DNA from 3 places in the Bradyrhizobium sp. CCBAU 11434 genome. Region 3 is predicted to be linked to each of the others. Evidence: riboswitches for the same ligand, from Rfam matches in the RefSeq annotation. Region 3 holds a riboswitch; each other region holds the start of a gene.
What was found. A riboswitch is a leader RNA that binds a small molecule or an ion and turns the genes downstream of it on or off. The one in region 3 is predicted to bind cobalamin.
Positions count from the first base shown of each region.

Region 1 (6,869 bases), on a different contig from region 3:
GAGGTCGAACGCGCGGCGAGCGAGCCTTTGATGTCGGGCTTCCATGCACTCTTCAGCATTGGCGGCTTCGCCGGATCCGCGGTGATGACGGCGCTGTTGTCGCTGCATCTTGGGCCGCTCGGAAGCGCCCTGATCTGTTCCGCGCTGATGCTGATCGCGATGGCGACAACCTGGCCGCGCCTCCTGCGAAGGGCTCAGGCGCAGGAAGGCCCGCTATTCGTGCTGCCGCACGGCATCGTGCTGTTGCTGGCGCTACTCGCGGCCGTCACCTTCCTGATCGAAGGCGCAATGCTCGACTGGGGCGCACTGCTCGTCATCGACGCAGGCCTCGTCAGCGAGGCGCGAGGCGGCATCGGCTACATCGTGTTCTCGATCGCGATGACCACCGGCCGGCTTGGCGGCGATGCCGTCGTGGCACGGATTGGCGATCGGGCGACACTGATCGGGGGAAGCCTGCTTGCGGTCGCGGGCCTTGCCGTGCTGCTGCTGGCACAGAACGCGTCCGTTGCCATCGCCGGCTTCCTGCTGATCGGCCTCGGCGCGTCGAACCTCGTGCCGGTGCTGTTCCGCGGCGCGGCGCGGCAAACGGCCATGCCCACCGGGCTCGCGGTGGCGTCGATCACCACCGCCGGCTATGCCGGCGTTCTGGTTGGCCCTGCCGGCATCGGTTTTGTCGCCCATGCCGTCGGATTGCCGGCGGCGTTCTGGATGCTCGCCGCGCTGATGTGCGTCGTTACGCTGTCGGCGCGCGCCGTGACCAGAAACACTTAATGGCGCGTCATGCCGCTTTGGTCGCAAATGTCGCCCGCAAACGCCGCCAGCCGATCGCGATGCCGGTGACGGAAAACACCAGGCCCAGTGCGCAAAGTCCGACGATCAGGCCATCGCGCAGGCGCGGATGCGCCATGAGAACGGGGAGATCGAGCGTGTGCAGCGCGCTGTAGGCCCAGCGATAGGCCCGCCGCGAGGCATCGAGCCGCTGCACGATGCTGCCATCGGCACCATCGATGTCGAACCAGAGATCGCCGCAGCGGGAGCGATAGACGGGCGCACCGGGGACGATGGGACGGGCGGGATAGGCGTCGTTGTCGGCAAGAACGGACGCCGCGTCACATCCGGCCGCCAAACGTGGTGTCAGGCTGGAGACGTCCTGCTCCTCCAGGAATGCCATCTGCCGATCGCGGGCTGGCTCGCCTGCTTTGATCAGGGTCTGGCTGCCAAGGTCTGTCCGATCGCGCCGATAGGCGCTGCCATTGAAGGCGAACCATTCGACTTCACGGGATGACGTCGATAGCGGCCGCTGATCGAAAGATGAAGCCGCGCGCCAGTCCGGCACCGCATTCGTCACGCTCGCCTCAGCCGCGGTCAATTGCCCGCGTGAGAACAGCCGGCCGTGATCCATGGAGAGCCAGCCGCTGAAAATCCAGGTCAACACGAAGACGGTCGCAACGAGGCCGATGATGTGATGCAAAGCGTGCCAGCCGCGGTAAGGCGACGAGATAAGGCCGCCGCGAATCCTGGTCCTGATCGCACCGAGCACCGCGCCGAACATTGCCGCGATCAAGGCCAACAGCGACAGCGTCCAGATCACGCGATCCCACAGCGCCCAGTTGCTCCTGAGAACCGTTGGATAGATCCAGTGCAGGACGCTGCCGACCCAATTCCAACCACGCTCGCTGCGGGTTGTGTCCAGTACGACCTCACCGGTGCGCGACGACACGTAGACCTCCGTTCCGGCCGCATCGCCGAGAGCGATGCGGAACAGCGGCCGGTGGCGATCGAAGCCGTTGGCGACGCTCCATTGATCGTAGTCCGCGCGCGCAACGATCGTGGCGCGTACGGCATCGAGCCCGCGTCGGCGGGCATGGTCTTGCGCAATGGCGAGCGCGGCATCGGGAGATTCCACCGAGGCGTCAGCACCGTCCGACGCATGGATCGCCCGTACGCGCGAGGATCCCGACACGACATAGACGGGCCCGTCGCCGCGCTGGATCAAGCGAACGCGCGTGGCGTCGGTGATTCCGCTCGCGGTCACGGCATCGGCAACACCCATGACGGTCGCTCCGCGCTCTGCCGGCGCGAGCCCAGCAAAGCGTTCCGCCTCCGTCAACGACGGAAACAGAACGAAATGCATCACCATGCCGCTCGCGAACCACATCGCGAACATCAGGCAGAACGCGATCCCAAGCCAGCGGTGCAAGAGGACAATCGCGGCCATCATGCGTTTATGGCCTCACCATTTGAACGCAGCGGAGATCTCGTAGGTCCGCGGTGCGCCCAAGAGGATCTGGTCGGGATAGAACGGGTCGCCCCAGATCGCGTAGTGCTTGTCGGTGAAGTTACGCACCCGGAAGGTCAGGCGGGCCTGGTCGACGGCATTGAAGACCGCCTTGGGAATATCGACGAAGGCGTAGAGGTCTCCCACCGTGTACGCATTCATCGTCACGGTGTTGGCGTCGCTGTTGGTGCGATCGCCAACATGACGACCGGTGATGCCGATCTCCACCGGCCATGGCGTGAGGAACCGCCAGGACGCGCCGGCATTGGCGACAATGCGCGGTACGTTCGGCGGCGTGTTGCCCGAGAACGAGCTGCCGACGAAATCATAGTCGGCATAGCGCGCATCGACATAGGCGATGTTGCTCCACAGACGCAAAGGCTCGATCGGGCGGATCGATCCGGCGAGCTCGACGCCCTTTGAGTCCTGCCGTCCCGCGATGTTGAGCGTCTGGCCGCCGGCTGCGGCATAGACATTTTTGCGCACGATATCGTAGGCCGAGAATGACCACTCCGCCCTGTTATCCCAGAGCACATGCTTGACGCCGGTCTCATAGGTGCGCGCGGTGGTGAGGTCGAGCGGTTGGGTCGGTCCCAGCAGGAAGATGTTGTTGGCCGAGATGTCGGCGCCGGTGGCGTACTGGCTGAAGAACGTCAGGCCCGGAACCGCTTCCCAGGTGTAGCCGATGCGCCCCGTGACGGGTGCCCACGATTTCGAGAACGGAAAGCCGGCGTTCTCCAGACCGACGACGTCGGTCGAGTTGCGATCGAGCCCGATATGCTCGACGCGCAGGCCGCCGATCAGCGCAAAAGTCCGTGTCAGCTTCAGCCGGTCCTCGAACGACAGGGCCTCGTTGTCGATACGCGCAGTCTGCTCTTTGGTCGTAAGCAGGCCGTATAAGCCGCGATCAGGATCGACGAGATCGACGGAATCGCCAGGAAAATTGGCCGCACCGGGCCGGACAAAATCGAGATAGCTCGACGAGAGCGTCGTGACGAGACGATTGTCGAGGCCAGCAATGTTCGAGTCCCAGGTCAGGTCGGTGATGTTGCCGACCAAGCGCTGGCTGTGCGCGACATAGAAACGGCTGCGATCCACTGTATTCGTCGTGGCGTTGAACGCCTCGACCTCATTGTTGAACCACGATCGCTCCGCGCCGTAAGCATAGGCCTGGCTCTCTAATGTCAGGTCGGGTGCCAGCTTCAGCTCGAAGCCGCCGCGCAGCCAGACTTCCTGTGCCACGTTGCGGTTGTCGAGCACGTTGTAATTGGTATTTAAGGTGCGATCATCGATCGTAACGGGGCCGAGATTGGTTCCGTTGAAGTTCGAGACATAAGTGCCCGAGACGATGCCTGCCGTCGCATGCGAGCTGCTAAAGGCCACGGGTACTAGCGGCGCGCCCCAATAGGCCTTGCCGCGGTCCTCGCGATACTCGATCGCGCCCCAGACCTTGAGGCTGTCGGAGATGCGGTAATTGAGCTGGCCCGAGACGTCGAACGTCTTGGTGTTGGTGTCGTCGGCAAAGCCGTTGAGCGAGGAACGGCTGACGTCGAAGCGATAGTCCAGCCCCTGCACATTGGTGCTGCCGCCCGAGCCGTAATGCGCGCGGAACGAGTTCAGCGAGTCGTACGAGAAATCAGCTTCGTTCCGGATCGGCCCCGTGTGCGGCTGCTTGGTGACGAAATTGATTGCGCCGCCGGCGGCACCCTCGCCCGATATCAGAGAGGCCGGGCCTTTGAGAATCTCCACGGCTTCAAGGTTGGCCGTGTCCATGATCCGCGAAGTCATGTTCTGCGGGCCGATCTTGATGCCGTTGTAGAGCGTGTTGATCTGGCTGTTGGTGAAGCCGCGCATCGAGAAGGCCGAGGGCTCGGCAGGATTGTCGCCGGCGGTGACGCCGACCGCGCCTTGCGCAACGTCGGAGACGGTGCGGTAGCCCTGCTCGCGCATGGTCTCGGCGGAGATCACCTCGACGGTCGCAGGCGTCTGCCGCACCGTCAGGCCGAGGCGCGAAGCGCTCTCGGCAACGGCGTTGCTATTGAGCGGCGTCGGCACCGCAGCGTTCGGCGCAACTGGCTTTGCCACCGCCGCTACGGCGACAGGCCTGCGCGCAGTCGCGCGGCGTCCGCTTGCCGCGTCCCGCGCCGGCGGTTTTGCCTGCTTGCGGGATTGCGGGGGCGACACCTCCACCGGTGGCAGAGATTGGCCGGCCTGCTGCGCGAGCGCAGCGGGCATATCGGCGGCGGCAAGAGATGTGAGAGCGGCGGACGCCAGCAGAAAGCGGCGCGGTCGTACGATACGGATGGAAGACACGGTCCTGGACCTCGGTGTGACGTCAGTGGCACGTCACCGCGAACCAAGGTCCCATCATCAGGCTATAAGCCCTCCGATGAAGCCGAATGTCTGTACTCCCCGACCGACATCTTCGCGTGTGACCACGGCTGACGGCAGGTCTCCTGGCTCGCGGGTCGTGACCGCTTCGTCGCCTTCCCGGGACCGAGGACCCAGTGGCTTGTGACGAAGGATTCACCGCTTACAGTTGCGGGGGCAGCTGCGGCGTTGGGGACAACGTCCCCGCACCGCATTCCCTTTTCATCCTCTTTCGGGGAAACCGTCGCGAGCATCTAGGATTACGGCAAAGACAGAGTCAATGTGCCGATGCGGCGATATTGCCGCAGCGGCCAATTTCCCCGGGAGATCTGCATGGAAGGCGAGACCTTCCTCTGGCTGATACGGCATGCCCCCGTCGACGGCATCGCAGGGACCATCCACGCCAATGACGCGCCCGCCGACCTCGGCGATCACGCGCAGCTGGAGGCGCTGCGTCTGTGCCTGCCGCGCGATGCGGCGAGCTATGCGAGCCCGGCCCGACGCACGGTCGAGACGGCGCGCGCGCTGGGGCTCGCGCCCGAGCTGGTGGCTGAATTCAGCGAGCAGGATTTTGGCGATTGGACCGGCCGGCGGCATGACGAGCTCGCTCGCAGCGGTGGCGAGGCCTATGCGCGGTTCTGGAGCGATCCAGCGCGCGGACGGCCGCACGGTGGCGAGAGTTTTGAGGACCAGGTCGCGCGCGTCCGGCTGGGTCTCGCGCGGATCGGCGCGGGTTCGGCAGCGCTGGTCGTGCATTCCGGCACCATCCGCGCCGCGCTCTGCATCGCGCTCGACCTGACGCCGCCAGCCGCCTTGCGCTTCGTGATCGATCCGCTGTCGCTGACCAGGATCGACCGGCTCGCGACCGGCTGGCGTGTCGTGTCGGTCAATCAGCGGGTCAGCTAGGCCTGTCCGGCACATTGGCCTGCGCGAACGTTGCCATGTCGTTGTGGAGCGCGCAGGCCGATCGCACCAGCGGCAACGCGATCGCGGCGCCCGAGCCCTCGCCAAGCCTGAGATCGAGGCTGATCAAGGGCTGCACGTTCAGTGCGCGCAGCACCAGCCGATGCCCCTGCTCCGCCGATTGATGCGACGGCAGCAGGAACGGCTGGCACGACGGGTTGAGCCGCACTGCTGCCAGTGCTGCGACCGAGACGATGAAACCGTCGATCAGCACGGGAATGCGCGCCTGCGCGGCCGCGATGATCGCGCCGGAAATGGCCGCGATCTCGAGGCCGCCGACGGCACACAGGATCTTTTCGGGCGAGGTGCCCGCCACGCCATGACGCGCGATCGCGGCCTCGATCACGCGCACCTTGTGCGCGCGGCCCGCCGCATCGACGCCGGTACCACTGCCCGCGATCTCCTCGGCGCTGATGCCGAGCAGGCTTGCGGCCATCGCCGCAGACGTTGTGGTGTTACCGATGCCCATTTCACCGAAGATCAGCAGATCGGGCTGACTGGCCTTCGCCCGCGCTACTGCGCGCTGGCCGGCCTCGAAGGCAAATGCCAGCTCCGCCGGCGTGAGCGCAGGCTCAACGCTGAAATCGCGCGTGCCGTGGCGCGGCTTGTCGGTGACGATGCCCGGCAACGCGTCCTCGGCCAGCGTGCCGGCGTCGACCACTTCCAGGCTGGAGCCCAGCTCACGCGCCAGCACCGAGATTGCAGCACCTCCGGACGCAAAGTTCGCCATCATCGCGATGGTAACGGCTTGCGGATAGGCCGACACGCCCTGTGCGACGATGCCGTGATCGCCGGCGAAGATGATGATCGGCACGCGCGTCGCGCGCGGACGTTCGCTCGCCTGCAGGCCCGCAAGCTCGATCGCGAGCTGCTCGAGCCGGCCGAGCGCCCCGGTCGGTTTCGTCAGTTGCGCCTGCCGCGCGATGGCCGCCTCGCGATGATCAGCGGAGATCTCGGGGCATTTCTGGGTGATCCATTCGGGGAGCATGCTGCCTCGCTTATGGCCTGCGCTTGAGAATGTAGCTGTCCATGATCCAGCCATGACGCTCGCGCGCGTCTTGCCGCGCGGCAACGATGCGCGAGCCCACTTCGGCCAGCGTGCCGGACAGAATGATCTGGTCGGTCATACCGAGATAGGCACCCCACCAGATGTGAAGGCCTTCAGGATCCAGCGACTGAAACGCCGTGCCGCCGTCGAGCATCACAACGACGGTATCGACGCCTTGAGGCCAGCCGCCTTCGCGCAAGCGCCGCCCCG
Region 1 is NZ_LBJX01000011.1:254,612-261,480, reverse strand. It holds gene XI06_RS08710 (MFS transporter) at 1-771, shown strand, start outside; gene XI06_RS08705 (PepSY domain-containing protein) at 779-2,221, opposite strand; gene XI06_RS08700 (TonB-dependent receptor) at 2,234-4,591, opposite strand; cobalamin riboswitch at 4,708-4,909, opposite strand; gene XI06_RS08695 (histidine phosphatase family protein) at 4,982-5,554, shown strand; gene cobT (nicotinate-nucleotide--dimethylbenzimidazole phosphoribosyltransferase) at 5,547-6,599, opposite strand; gene cobF (precorrin-6A synthase (deacetylating)) at 6,610-6,869, opposite strand, start outside.
Region 1: linked by a shared signal. The riboswitch ahead of XI06_RS08700 (TonB-dependent receptor) and the one ahead of XI06_RS19685 (ribonucleoside-diphosphate reductase subunit alpha) in region 3 are both predicted to bind cobalamin.

Region 2 (6,869 bases), on a different contig from region 3:
CATCGCTTGCGATCAGCGCGGGCACGAGATCGAGCGGCACCTCCCGCTCGATCCAGTCGGTTCCGCGCCGCGTGCGGTGTCTTGCGATGCGCGCCTCCATCTCGGCATCAAGCGCCTCGGCCGTCGCGACATAGACGGGCTGCCCGGGAAACGCACGCGCGCGCGTTTCCGCACGCTTGCTCTTGCCCGATCGCGCTCCGCCCGTGATCAAGATGACGGCCATCAAAGTCTCCTGTGGGCCTGACTAATCACCAATCGCGGCCAAAGACAAAGCCGAAATCAGCCGATCAGGGGCTTGCGCTTGCCCCTGGCTTTGCGCAACAGGGGCGGGACAGGAGGCGGATGTGGGCTTTGCGGGCGCGATGGTGGTGGCGATGGCGGTGGATGCCCTCACGGGCTGGCCGTCATGGCTGTTCGCGCGGCTCGGCCACCCCGTGACCTGGCTGGGCCGGTTGATCGCAGCCGTCGACGCCAGCTGGAATCGCGAGTCCGACCCGCCAGCGTTTCGCCGCGCCGCCGGCGTCGTCGGCGCGCTTCTGGTGATTGCGCTCACGGTCGCGCTTGGTTGGCTGCTTCAGTCTCTGCTTCCCTCAGGCTGGATCCGGATCGTGCTGATCGGCATCCTGGCCTGGCCGCTGGTCGCACTGCGCTCGCTGCATGATCATGTTGCTGCTGTCGCCAGGCCCCTGCTGGACGACGACATCGCCGCCGCGCGCGAGGCGGTCTCGCGCATCGTCGGCCGCGATCCCGCCGCGCTCGATGAGGCCGGCATCGCACGCGCGGCGATCGAGAGCCTCGCCGAGAACGCCTCCGACGGCGTCGTCGCGCCGGTGTTCTGGGGCGCGCTGTTCGGCTTGCCGGGAATCCTCGGCTACAAGGCCATCAATACGCTGGATTCCATGATCGGCCATCGCAGCGAACGGCACGAGGCCTTTGGCTGGGCAGCCGCGCGTATCGACGATGTCGCGAACTTCATTCCGGCGCGCGTGAGCGGATTTTTGTTCGTGCTGCTCGCACCGCAGCGCTCCCAGGCGCTGTCGTGCATGACGCGTGATGCGCGCCGGCATCGCTCGCCCAATGCCGGCTGGCCGGAAGCGGCGATGGCCGGCGCGCTGGGTGTGCGGCTCAGTGGTCCCCGGACCTATCACGGCAGCGTCACGAACGAGCCCTGGCTCAACCAGGGCGCACGCGATCCGCTTGCGGCCGACATCGCCGGGGGACTGGCGATCTACCGCCGCGCCATGATGTTGCTCGCGGGCCTGCTTGCGATCCTGGCCTTCGCGTGAAAGAACGGGACATGCGCGAGCACGGTGGAAATCTCGATCTGGCCCGGCAGCGTTTTGGCGGGCGCGCAGAAGACTGGATGGATCTGTCGACCGGCATCAACCGGCTGCCTTATCCCGTGGGCAAGATATCAGCGCATCACTGGCAGGCGCTGCCGTCGCGATCCGAGATCGAGGCGCTGCATCGGGCTGCCCAACACGCCTATGGCACATCAGCGCCTGTTGTCGCGATGGGTGGCGCACAAGCCGCCATTCAATTGTTGCCACAGCTCGCGCCGCGCGGCCTGGCCCGCATCCTCGCTCCGACCTACAACGAATATGCGTCCGTTCTCTCAGCCGGGGGATGGCAGGTCGAGGAGGTGAAGGAGATCGACGCGCTTGCGGGCGCGAACCTTGCCATCGTCATCAATCCCAACAATCCCGACGGCCGCCGTCACGACCCGAACGACCTGCTCGCGCTGTTGCCGCGCGTTGGACACCTTGTCATCGACGAGAGTTTTGCCGACGCCGTTCCCGAGCTCTCGCTCGCCTCGGAAGCCGGTCAGCCGGGGCTGCTGATCCTCCGCTCGTTCGGCAAGTTTTATGGTCTTGCCGGCCTGCGGCTCGGCTTCGCGATCGGCGAAGCGGAGGACATCGGCAAGCTCGCGGCGGCATCAGGTCCATGGCCGGTCTCGGGCGCTGCGATCGCGATCGGCTGCCGCGCCTTGCATGATGATGCCTGGGCGAAGGCGACGTCAGCGCGGCTCGTGCGGGACTGTGCGCGCCTCGACGAGATGGTGCAGGCGCAGGGCTGGCGGCTCGTCGGTGGCGCATCATTGTTCCGTCTCTACGAAACGCCTGACGCGCTTGTTGCGCAGGAAAAGCTCGCGGGCGGCCAGATCTGGTCGCGGGTGTTTGCGAAAGAGCCGACGTGGCTGCGACTCGGCCTTCCGGGCGCCGAGGCCGAATGGACGCGCTTGGCCAAAATTCTAGCGCGCTAGCGCGAGCAGGCCTTCGACGTCAAGATGCCGTTCGATGTGATCGGCGAGGGCCTCGAGCGCGCTCTCGACCCTGGCGTGATACGGCTCCTCGCCTGCGGGAATGTCGAGCTTTGCCAGATATGCCTTGCGGAAATCGTCCGACGTGAACAGGCCGTGCAGATAGCTGCCCTGCACGCGCCCGTCGCGTGAAATCGCACCCTCCGGCTCGCCGTTCAACTTCGCGAACGGCCGCGTGCGGTCGGGTCCATCAGTGCGGCCTATGTGGATTTCGTAAGCCTGGATCGGCTGATCAGTCGCCGCGTGAACGGCTGCCACACGCGTCAGCGTCTTCTGCGGACTCATCACGGTCGTCACGTCCAGTAGCCCGAGACCCTGTGTATCGCCGGCAGGACCTTCGATTCCGGCCGGATCAGCAACGCTGCGCCCGAGCATCTGATAGCCGCCGCAGAGGCCGAGCACATGGCCGCCCCTGCGGCGGTGCGCGATGAGATCGATGTCCCAGCCTTGCGCGCGCAGGAAGGCGAGATCGCCCCGCGTGGACTTTGAGCCGGGGATGATGACGAGCCTGACATCGCCGGGGATCGCTTCGCCCGGGCGCACCATCACGAGATCGACTGAAGGCTCGAGCTTGAGCGGATCGAGATCGTCGAAATTGGCGATCCGCGACAGCGCGAGGCAGGCGATCTTGCACTGGCCGGGCTTGCGCGCGTCGCTCAGGCCCAGCGCATCCTCGGCCGGTAGCTCGCCGGCGCGCGGAAACCACGGCAGCACGCCGAGGCCGCGCCATGCAGTCTTTTGTTCAATCAGCTTGTAGCCGTCGTCGAACAGTGTGGGATCGCCGCGGAACTTGTTGATGACAAAGCCCTGGATCATTGCGGCATCATCAGGGTCGATCACCGTTTTGATACCGACCAGCTGTGCGATGACGCCGCCGCGGTCGATGTCGCCGACCAGCACGACCGGAACGTCGGCCTTGCGGGCAAAGCCCATATTGGCGATGTCGGCCTTGCGCAAATTCACCTCGGCCGGGCTGCCGGCGCCTTCGACCAGCACCAGATCAGCGCGCGCCTTCAGCCGTTCAAAGCTCTCCAGCACCGCGCCCATCAGCGATGGTTTCATCGCCACATATTCGCGCGCGCGTGCGGTTGCGATGCGCTTGCCGTGCACGATGACCTGCGAGCCGACATCAGTCTCGGGTTTCAGCAGCACCGGATTCATGTCGGTATGCGGCTCGACACCGGCGGCGAGCGCTTGCAACGCTTGGGCGCGGCCGATCTCGCCCCCATCGACGGTGACGGCCGCATTGTTCGACATGTTCTGGGGCTTGAAGGGAAGCACGCGCAATCCGCGCCGTGTGAAGGCCCGCGCGAGACCGGCGACGATGAGCGACTTGCCCACGTCCGAGCCGGCCCCCTGGATCATCAGCGCGCGTGTCATTGATCTCAGAACTCGACGCCGGGCTGCGCCTTGATGCCGGAGCGGAACGGATGCTTCACCAGCGTCATCTCGGTGACGAGGTCGGCGATCTCGATCAGCTCGTCCTTGGCATTGCGGCCGGTGAGCACGACATGCGTCATCGGCGGCTTCGAGGTCTTCAGGAAATCGACGATTTCGGCGATGTCGAGATAGTCGTAGCGCAGCGCGATGTTGATCTCGTCGAGCACGACCATGTGCAGGCTCTCATCGAGAATCAGCTGCTTGGCCTTCTCCCAGCCGGCGCGCGCGGCCGCGATGTCGCGGGCGCGGTCCTGCGTCTCCCAGGTGAACCCTTCGCCCATGGCGTGGAACTGGCAGAGCTCGCCGAAATGGCCGGTGAGCAGGCGCCGCTCGCCGGTATCCCAGGCGCCCTTGATGAACTGCACCACGGCGCAGGGGAAGCCATGGGCGACACAGCGCACGATCATGCCGAAGGCGGAGGAGGACTTGCCCTTGCCGGCGCCGGTGTGGACGATGATGAGGCCTTTTTCGCCGCTCTTGGTGGCCATGATCTTGTCGCGGGCGACCTTGATCTTCGCCATTTTGGCGGCGTGCTTTGCGTCAGTCTTGGCGTCATTCTTGGCGTCGGTTTCGTCGGCCGTTTGGGTCTCCGGTTCAGTCGTCATCGTATCCGGTCCTTCGGCTTGACAAGAGGCGGCCGGGGGCAAATGGTGGCCCGGCGTTGGTTCCTGTCCTATGACAGGCGAAGAGGGAATGCGATAGGGTCCGAATCGGCAAGATTTGGGTCCAAAATGCAGCCGCCCCCGCGACCGTGACCGGAGAGATGCCCAAAGCCACTGATCCCCCAGGGATCGGGAAGGCGGGGATCGAAGGGGAAACCCTGCTCCGCAAGCCGGGAGACCTGCCAGCGCGGACGATGTTTGGACCGGCGGACGGGGTGTTCCGCGACGGGGAAACGGACCGTCGCAAGCAAGGTCCGTGAGCCTCTTCGCCTCCCGCTGATACTTCTGGAAGAGGCGATGATTGTCACACTGCACGTCTGCATCACCTGCCGCGCCGGCCAGACGCTGGGCGAAGGCGAGACCACGCCCGGCAAGCGCCTGCACGGCGCGATTCTCGAAGCCGGCGTGCCCGAGGGCGTCAGCGTGGTTCCCGTCGAGTGCCTGTCTGCATGCAGCCAGGGCTGCTCGGTCGCGCTCAGCGCGCCCGGTCGCTGGTCCTATGTCTATGGCCGCCTGTCGGATGCCAACGCGCGGGACGTGGTTGCGGGCGCTGCCGCCTATGCTGCCGCGCCCGATGGCCTCGTGCCCTGGCGCAGCCGCCCCGAAATCTTCCGCAAGCAATCGCTTGCGCGCATTCCCCCCATCGCCGTGTTGCCGGAGGCCGCCGAATGAACTCGCTTGCAAAAGTTCCTGTGACCGTGGTCACCGGCTTTCTCGGTTCGGGCAAGACGACGCTGATCCAGCATCTGCTCAGCAATCCCAATGGCATGAAGCTCGCCGTGCTTGTCAACGAGTTCGGTAGCGAAGGTGTCGATGGTGAGATCCTGAAGTCCTGCGCCGATGAGAACTGCCCGGAGGAGAACATCGTCGAACTCGCCAATGGCTGCATCTGCTGCACCGTTGCCGACGATTTCATTCCGACCATGGAGAAGCTGCTGGCACGGCCAGTGCGGCCCGATCACATCCTGATCGAGACCTCAGGCCTGGCGCTGCCAAAGCCGCTGCTGAAGGCGTTCGACTGGCCGGAGATTCGCTCGCGCATCACGGTCGATGGCGTGATTGCGCTGGCCGATGCCGAGGCGGTGGCCGCCGGTCGTTTCGCGCCGGACCCGGCTGCCGTCGAAGCGCAGCGCGCGGCGGATGGGAATCTCGATCACGAGACGCCGCTGTCAGAAGTGTTCGAGGACCAGATCGCCTGCGCCGATATCGTGCTGCTAACCAAGGCCGATCTCGCAGGCGCCGCGGGCATCGAGGCCGCCAAGGCGTTGATCACCGCCGAGATGCCGCGCCGCGTGCCGATGCTGTCGATCACTGACGGTGCCATCGACGCGCGCGTGATCCTCGGCCTCGGCGCTGCCGCCGAGAACGATCTCGCCGCGCGTCCCTCGCATCATGATGGTGAGGACGACCACGAGCACGACGATTTTGCCTCCGTCGTGATCGATCTTCCAGAGGTCACCGACATCGATGTGCTGGTCGCGTCGGTGCAGCGTCTTTCGCGCGAGCAAAACGTGCTTCGCGTCAAAGGCTACATCGCCGTCGCGGGCAAGCCGATGCGGCTGCTGCTGCAAGCGGTCGGTGAACGCGTGCGCCACCAGTTCGACAAGCCCTGGGGTGCAGGCAACAGGCAATCAAAGCTCGTCGTGATCGGCGAGCACGGCGATATTGACGAGGTCGCGATTAGAGCGGGACTGGGAGTCTAATGCACGTCGTCTTCCGCGAGAGCCGCGGTCTCGAGGAGACCACGACGCCAAGGGACATTGGCCAGGACCCGGCCGATCTCGTGGTACTCTCGTTCTCGGATTCCGACCTTGCGGCGTTCGCGGCGGGCTGGCGGCGTGGCCAGGACAGCCTGCCGTCGCTGCGGCTCGCCAATCTCGCGGAACTGCGTCATCCTCTCTCGGTCGACACCTATATCGAGCGCACGCTGTCGCAGGCGCGCGGCATTCTGGTGCGCCTCATCGGCGGTGAATCCTACTGGCCATACGGGCTGGCGGCGCTCCAGCAACTGGCCAAAGACCGCAATATCGTTCTCGCCGTGCTGCCGGCCGACGGCCGCGACGACATCAGGCTGGATGCGTACTCGACCTTGCCGGTTTCGACGCTGCGCCGGCTCAAAGCGCTCTGCGACACAGGCGGTCCCGTCGCGGCGCAAGCCGCGATTGCGCAGCTCGCGCTGGCCTCAGGCCTTTATGCCGGGCCTGTTGTCGGCGAGATGAACGTGCCCGAAATGGGCTTTTACGACCCTGCGCGTGGTGTCATTGCCGCGCCGACGCCGCGCGAGCGGAAGCCCCTCACGCTCGTGACGTTCTATCGCTCCTATCTCACGGCTGCCGACACCGGTCCCGTCGATACGCTGATCGCCGCGTTGCGCGAGAAGGGTTTTGACGCCTATGGGGCCTTCGTCACGTCGCTAAAGGCGGCAGGCGTCGGAGATTGGCTTCGCG
Region 2 is NZ_LBJX01000011.1:236,406-243,274, forward strand. It holds gene cobU (bifunctional adenosylcobinamide kinase/adenosylcobinamide-phosphate guanylyltransferase) at 1-223, opposite strand, end outside; gene cbiB (adenosylcobinamide-phosphate synthase CbiB) at 345-1,286, shown strand; gene cobD (threonine-phosphate decarboxylase CobD) at 1,298-2,263, shown strand; gene XI06_RS08610 (cobyric acid synthase) at 2,252-3,700, opposite strand; gene cobO (cob(I)yrinic acid a,c-diamide adenosyltransferase) at 3,706-4,365, opposite strand; cobalamin riboswitch at 4,406-4,623, shown strand; gene XI06_RS08620 (DUF1636 domain-containing protein) at 4,720-5,094, shown strand; gene cobW (cobalamin biosynthesis protein CobW) at 5,091-6,125, shown strand; gene cobN (cobaltochelatase subunit CobN) at 6,125-6,869, shown strand, end outside.
Region 2: linked by a shared signal. The riboswitch ahead of XI06_RS08620 (DUF1636 domain-containing protein) and the one ahead of XI06_RS19685 (ribonucleoside-diphosphate reductase subunit alpha) in region 3 are both predicted to bind cobalamin.

Region 3 (6,869 bases):
AGTTGCTTCGTTAGACGAAGCCGTTGATGCAGTGGACGCGGGCTAGACGCATTCGTCTTGCGGCTGAGCAAGGGCGTGCGTGGGCCGTCCTCGAGGCGGCTCGCTAGATCTAATCCCAGCCGAGTGCACACGAAATCACCGAGTCCGATCGGCGGTCCGGTTGGAAGTTTCCGGCGACCAACGTTCGCAACTTGATTGATGGCTGGCAGAACGGCAGATCAGACCGGAAGGATAACTTGTGCATCTCGTCATCGTATCGAACCGGTCGCCGGTGGCGACGTCAATCAACCCAAAACAGGCTGGCTTGAGGCGGTCCTTGCTACTGTGGGGCGATTTCTGTGGGGCCGAGGCGATGCTCGCCTATGATTTGATAGATTTCAGACGGACGAGAATCGACAGAATTTCCTTGCCTGTGTCCGTGCCGATTTCGAGCTCACGCCTGATGGAAATCGTGTGGTGATTTCCCCCAATGGCCGCGTGACAAGATCGCAAGTATTTCCGATCGGCATAGATATAAATAGATTTGCACAAAATTCTGTCCAATGCCGATGCCTTGTTGCTATTGCCAGGTCTCAATCGTGAGAAACGTGCCGTCGACGTCGACCGGCTTCGGCTGGAACCACGGTCCCTCAAGCAGCTCCAGACGCCCTGCTCGGCGCGCTCAATAGTGTAGATGGCATCCCGAGGGCCGTACCAGCCCACGGCGGATGTTTGCACCCATGGTCATCCGTACATGGCACAGTCGGCTGCAGGCATAAGGGAAGGGACAGCCGACAATCCGTTCGGCGCCGAGGTTATCCTCATACCTCGACTTAAGGGCGGCTGAAAGGAAATGGCTTGTCATTGGCTGCCTGCTTGAAACCTCGGCTATCGGGCGCCGCAGCTTATCGCGATCCTGCGACTAGAGCAGTTCGACGCCGGCACAAAAGCCGGTACAGCGATCAACCTCCAAGGCTGACATCGTCGCGAATCGAAGATGACGAAGTTGCCTTTGTGTTTGACGGTCAGCCCTTCAGCCTTGAACCCGCAGTCGCTGACGTGGCCTGACGGCGGCAAGGTTCATTCGCCACGATTAGTGAAGACCTTGACGAAGACTGCCTGCGCGGCTGGACAACTCTGACAAGTTTGAGGCTTCTAGCATCGCTGTTCTAAGTTGAGTGGGGTGCGCCGTGCCCCGCGAGTTACCGAATTCTAGGAATTTATCGCGGCCGTCAGCTTTTGGTCAGGGGACGGGGTTAGTCAGGCACTGCCCGCAAGGTGCCTGGGCAGCCCCACGAAACTCCTTTACCGGTCATGCTCGATCAGGTGGAGGGGAAATGTCGTAGCGTTTGATGAACACGTATCGCGCTCTGCGCGCGACGTTTGATGATCGGCAACGCAGACAAATCACATATCTAGGGTGTCCAAAATGCCGCATGAATATCGCAGCCTTAGTGTTATCGTTCGGTTCTCGTCGGGCGCGAAGGGCGATAACGGCGAGATAGCCGGAAGGACAATACAAGGTCGAGGATGGATACGTACTTCTTAACAAGTTCAAAGATAGTAGCATTGCGTATCAGGCGGCCCGTGGCAAGGACGATGATCCCATCGCTATCGCGAAACGACACTTAAAATCCTGGGAGACGCAGGATGTTTGCCGGAACCTGGAGCCGTCTAAGCGGATTGCTTGAGCCTGTATTTGGCGCGTCGCAAATACGGCATCTGGAAGCACATGGGCCTCGCTCCATCATCCGTGATCCACCCGCCGCTGTTCTTGCGTGAGTTGTAATGGCCCAATATGTGATCATGGCAGACGATGCCGATGTCTATCTGTCATTCGCCGCCGAGCTAGCGGATTCGGTCAGGCCCATCGTGCTGTCCTATTTCCGCACGGCGCTAGATGTCGTGGCCAAGTCCGATGCCAGCCCGGTGACGATCGCCGATCGAGCCGTCGAGTTGCGTCTCAGGGAAAGGATAGAGGCGCGCTTTCCGGAGCATGGCATCATCGGCGAGGAGATCGGAGCCAAGCCCGGCGGAGCGTTCACCTGGATAGTTGACCCGATCGACGGCACTAAGAGCTTTATCAGCGGCTTTCCCTTGTTCGGCACGCTGATCGCGTTGACCTATCAGCAGCAGCCGTTCTGCGGCCTGATCGACATCCCCTTTACGGGCGAGCGGTGGATGGCGAAGCCCAGCGTGGCGCGGTTTGGCGATGGATTGGCTCGGACCAGCGCATGCGAGAGTCTCGCCGACGCGAGCTTCTACACCACATCGCCTGACATGTTCCGCAAAGGCGAGATGGAGCCATTCGAGCGGTTGTCGCGAGTTGCGCGGATGCGCCGATTCGGCGGCGATTGCTACATCTATGGCCTGCTTGCGTCGGGACACTGCGATATCGTTCTCGAAACGGGGCTTCAGCCATATGACTACATGGCGCTGGTTCCGATTGTGCAGGGCGCCGGCGGCTGCATCACCGATTGGGAGGGATGCCCGCTCTCGATTCACTCGGAAGGGCGCATCTTGGCAACCGCAACGCCGCGGCTTCATGCCGAAGCGCTGGCCTTGATCCAGGGATAACCACCAATCATGCCCTACGGAGGGACGGATGTCCGCTTTGCTGACCTCAGGGAGCTGATGGCCAAGGTGACGTCCGAGTGGACGGGCGATCAGCTCGTCGGCATCGCCGCTGACGGTCCGGAAGAGCGGCCTGCGGCCAGATGGCGCTCGCCGATCTGCCGGTCAAGGCCCTGGCCGAGGAACTGATTCCGGCCGTACTGACGACGTCTCTCGCCTGATCTTGGATCGACATGATCCGGCGGCGGCTCTTTGCGATCGTCTCATCGCTCACCGTCGGCGAATTCCGCGATTAGCTGCTGAAGCCGGAAGGCCAACGAAGGTCCAAGTCGATTGGTCCTTCAGTGTCCACGGTTAGTAATGCATCAATTTGCGCAAACTCGCGACTTTCGGATTCCGTCAAACCAACAAGCTTGGGGCAACAGCCTCGCGCAAAAAAGAGATGGCCAGGAAGATCAGGGAGCCAACGAGCCGGCAATCGAATAGGCGCTCTCGACCGTCTTCTCTATGCAGATCAAGTGTAGACGCTGCATAGGCCAAAATCCACATTCTTAGCTTTCTTGTTCTTGTTTAGTGATTATGGCCGCCCCGTGCCCATTCCGACGCATCAACGATCTCGGTGCGACCGCTCAAAGGCAGTCTGGTCACCAGCATCCAGTCGATGAGGGACATCTCCTTTCAGCCGCCCGAATTGACGCTGTTTCTCGATATGACGGCGGCTTTGGGGAGCGAATTCAGCAGCGGCTCGAGGAAATACGGCTGAGCGGGAGCTGAAAGGGGGCGTGGCGATGAGGACACACATTATTGCGTTGGCTCCGCGCAATGACCCGGGGGGTTATCCAACGGTCGCGCGCCAACCTTGAGCTGATTGAGGCTACCTATGCCAGCGAGGGCCAGGGCCACGTGGTCACGCAGCTTGATCAATCACTCCTCGCGTTCATTGTGTTTCCGAAGGAGAGACACTTCTATGAAAGCATCGCGCAAACCACGCTGGACGACCTCGCATCACTCGGTTGGCCGTCGCCCGCTCAGATCGTGGGTGAGACCGACACACTTGGGCAGTTGCTCAGGCATTTGCGCAATGCGGTCTCTCACGGATTGATCATTTTCCACGGCGCTGGCCAGAGGGCTCCGACGCTCGTCAGCTTGACCAGATATTCATCGAGTTTGCGGATCGGAAGACTTCGTCCAGCCCCATCTATTGGGAAGTCCGGATCAATGGCACCGACCTAAAGGCCTTCTTACGCTCCTCGGCACCGAACCGCAGCGTTGACGAGCACGATTGTTCGCGCGGCTCGGTCGCGGCACGTGGGTCTGGCCAAGCCGCTCGCCGGAATTCCCACATTCCACAGCCAATCTGCGTAGAGCCCTCAAACGAATCGTTGACACTCGCTCGCGAATATCACCACATGTGGACGTCACGGTTCCGCTGGATCGCAAGATTTAGTGGCTAAGAGGGAAGCCGGTGAACTGCGCCAGAAGGCGCGGAATTCCGGCGCTGCCCCCGCAACTGTCAGCAGCGAGCTGCTTCCGACAATCGTCACTGGTGCTTTTGGCGCCGGGAAGACGGGAAGCGAGCGACGACCTGCGAGCCAGGAGACCTGCCGTGACGATCTGAACGTCCACGGGCGGGGTGTCCGGCGGTCGCTTGCATGCACCGTCCGGTACTTTTCTGCCGGCGTTTCTGCGGCGTCCCTCCTTCAGCCCCGTCCAAACACAACGCGCGCATCACGGGGCCTATTGATGTCACTGAACCTGCACGACGCGGAAGGCGCTTCCGCACCCATCATCCAGTTGCGTCCACATTCACTTGCGGCTGCTTCCAGCGAACCCGCCATGCAGATCATCCGTCGGAACGGCAAGGTCACGCCGTTCGATTCCGCAAAGATCGCGGTCGCCATGACCAAGGCCTTCCTGGCCGTCGAAGGCGCCAGCGCGATTGCTTCACGTCGCGTCCATGAGAGCGTCGAGCAGTTGACCGCCGAAGTCTTCGCCGCCTTGATGCGGCGGGTAGGCGATGGACGCACCTTCCATATCGAGGATGTGCAGGATCAGGTCGAACTCGCCTTGATGCGCAGCGAGCACCACAAGGTCGCGCGCGCTTATGTGCTGTATCGCGAAGAGCGATCGCGCCAGCGTGCCGAGGAGGCAGCTGCCGAAGCTGTGCCCGCTGCTGCACCATCGCTTCACGTAACGCTTGCTGACGGTTCTCGCGTCGGTCTCGATACCAAACGGCTCGCGCTGATCATTGGTGAGGCCTGCGTCGGTCTGGACGGCGTGTCCGCCGGCCCCGTGCTGGCCGAGACCACCCGCAATCTCTACGACGGCATTAGCCAGGATGAGCTGGCGCTGGCCTCGATCATGGCCGCGCGCACGCTTGTCGAGCAGGAGCCGAACTACGCTTATGTCAGCGCGCGCCTGCTGCTCGACAAGCTGCGCGGCGAGGTATTGTCCTACGTCCACGGCGTTCCCACGTCCGCTGCCCGGGCTGACATGACGACGCGCTATGCCGAGTACTTCCCGGTCTATGTGAAGACCGGGATCGCCGCCGAACTGCTCGATCCCGAACTCGCCCGTTTTGATCTCGGCCGGATCGCGGCTGCGCTGAAGCCTGAGCGCGATCTGAACTTCCAGTTCCTCGGCCTTCAGACGCTCTACGATCGCTACTTCCTGCACGTTCGCGGCAAGCGGATCGAGTTGCCGCAGGCCTTTTTCATGCGCGTCGCGATGGGCCTCGCAGTCCGCGAGATCGATCGCGAAGCAAAGGCGATCGATTTCTACGATCTGCTGTCGTCGTTCAATTTCATGGCCTCGACCCCAACACTGTTCAATTCGGGCACACCGCGCCCGCAACTCTCGTCCTGCTTCCTCACGACCGTCTCTGACGACCTCGACGGCATCTTCAAGTCGGTCAAGGATAACGCGCTTCTGGCAAAATATTCCGGTGGTCTCGGCAACGATTGGACGCCGGTGCGCGGTCTCGGCGCCCACATCAAGGGCACTAACGGCGAGAGCCAGGGCATCATCCCGTTCCTGAAGGTCGCCAACGACACCGCGATCGCCGTCAATCAAGGCGGCAAGCGCAAGGGGGCGGTGTGCGCCTATCTGGAGACCTGGCACGTCGACATCGAGGAATTTCTCGATCTGCGCAAGAACACCGGCGACGACCGCCGCCGCACCCACGACATGAACACCGCGAACTGGCTCCCCGACCTGTTCATGCAGCGCGTCGACGTCGACGGCGAATGGACGCTGTTCTCCCCCGACGAGACGCCTGATCTGCACGATCTCTACGGCGAGGCGTTTAAGACGGCCTACGAGGCCTATGAGGCCACGGCGAAGGCCGGCGGCCTGCGCGTATTCAAGACGGTCCGCGCGACCGATCTCTGGCGTCGCATGCTGACCATGCTGTTCGAGACCGGCCATCCCTGGATGACCTTCAAGGACCCCTGTAATCTGCGCTCGCCGCAGCGGCACATGGGCGTGATCCATTCCTCGAACCTCTGCACCGAGATCACGCTGAACACCTCGGCCGACGAGGTCGCGGTCTGCAATCTCGGCTCGATCAACATGCTCGCCCATGTCGGTGCGAATGGCCTGGATCAGGCCAAGCTGAAGCGGACGGTGACCACGGCCGTGCGGATGCTCGACAACGTCATCGACATCAATTTCTACACGATCCCGGAGGCGCGCCGCTCCAACATGCGCCATCGCCCGGTCGGGCTCGGCCTTATGGGCTTCCAGGAGGCGCTTCAGGTCCAGCGCATTCCGATCGCGTCAGATGCGGCCGTTACCTTCGCCGATGTGAGCATGGAAGCGATCTCCTACCACGCCATCGAGGCCTCATCGGATCTCGCCGCCGAGCGCGGCCGCTATCCGAGCTTCGAGGGCTCGCTGTGGTCAAAGGGCATTTTGCCGCTCGATTCGATCCAGTTCGTCGCGGAGTCCCGTGGCGGGCATGATGCGGACCGCTCATCCACGCTGGACTGGGACCGTCTGCGCAAGAAGGTCACCACCAGCGGCATGCGCAACTCCAACGTCATGGCAATCGCGCCGACCGCCACGATCTCCAACATCTGCGGCGTCTCGCAGTCGATCGAGCCGAACTACCAGAACCTGTTCGTCAAATCGAACATGTCGGGCGACTTCACCGTCGTGAACGAGTTCCTCGTGCGCGACCTGAAGGCGAGGGGGCTGTGGGACGAGGTGATGGTCTCCGACCTCAAATATTTCGACGGCAGCGTTGGCCAGATCGACCGTGTCCCTGACGATCTCAAGGCGCTTTACGCGACGGCTTTTGAGATCGACAGCGCCTG
Region 3 is NZ_LBJX01000086.1:32,441-39,309, forward strand. It holds gene hisN (histidinol-phosphatase) at 1,768-2,556, shown strand; gene XI06_RS43910 (hypothetical protein) at 2,614-2,742, shown strand; gene XI06_RS43915 (HEPN family nuclease) at 3,376-3,786, shown strand; cobalamin riboswitch at 3,958-4,176, shown strand; gene XI06_RS19685 (ribonucleoside-diphosphate reductase subunit alpha) at 4,297-6,869, shown strand, end outside.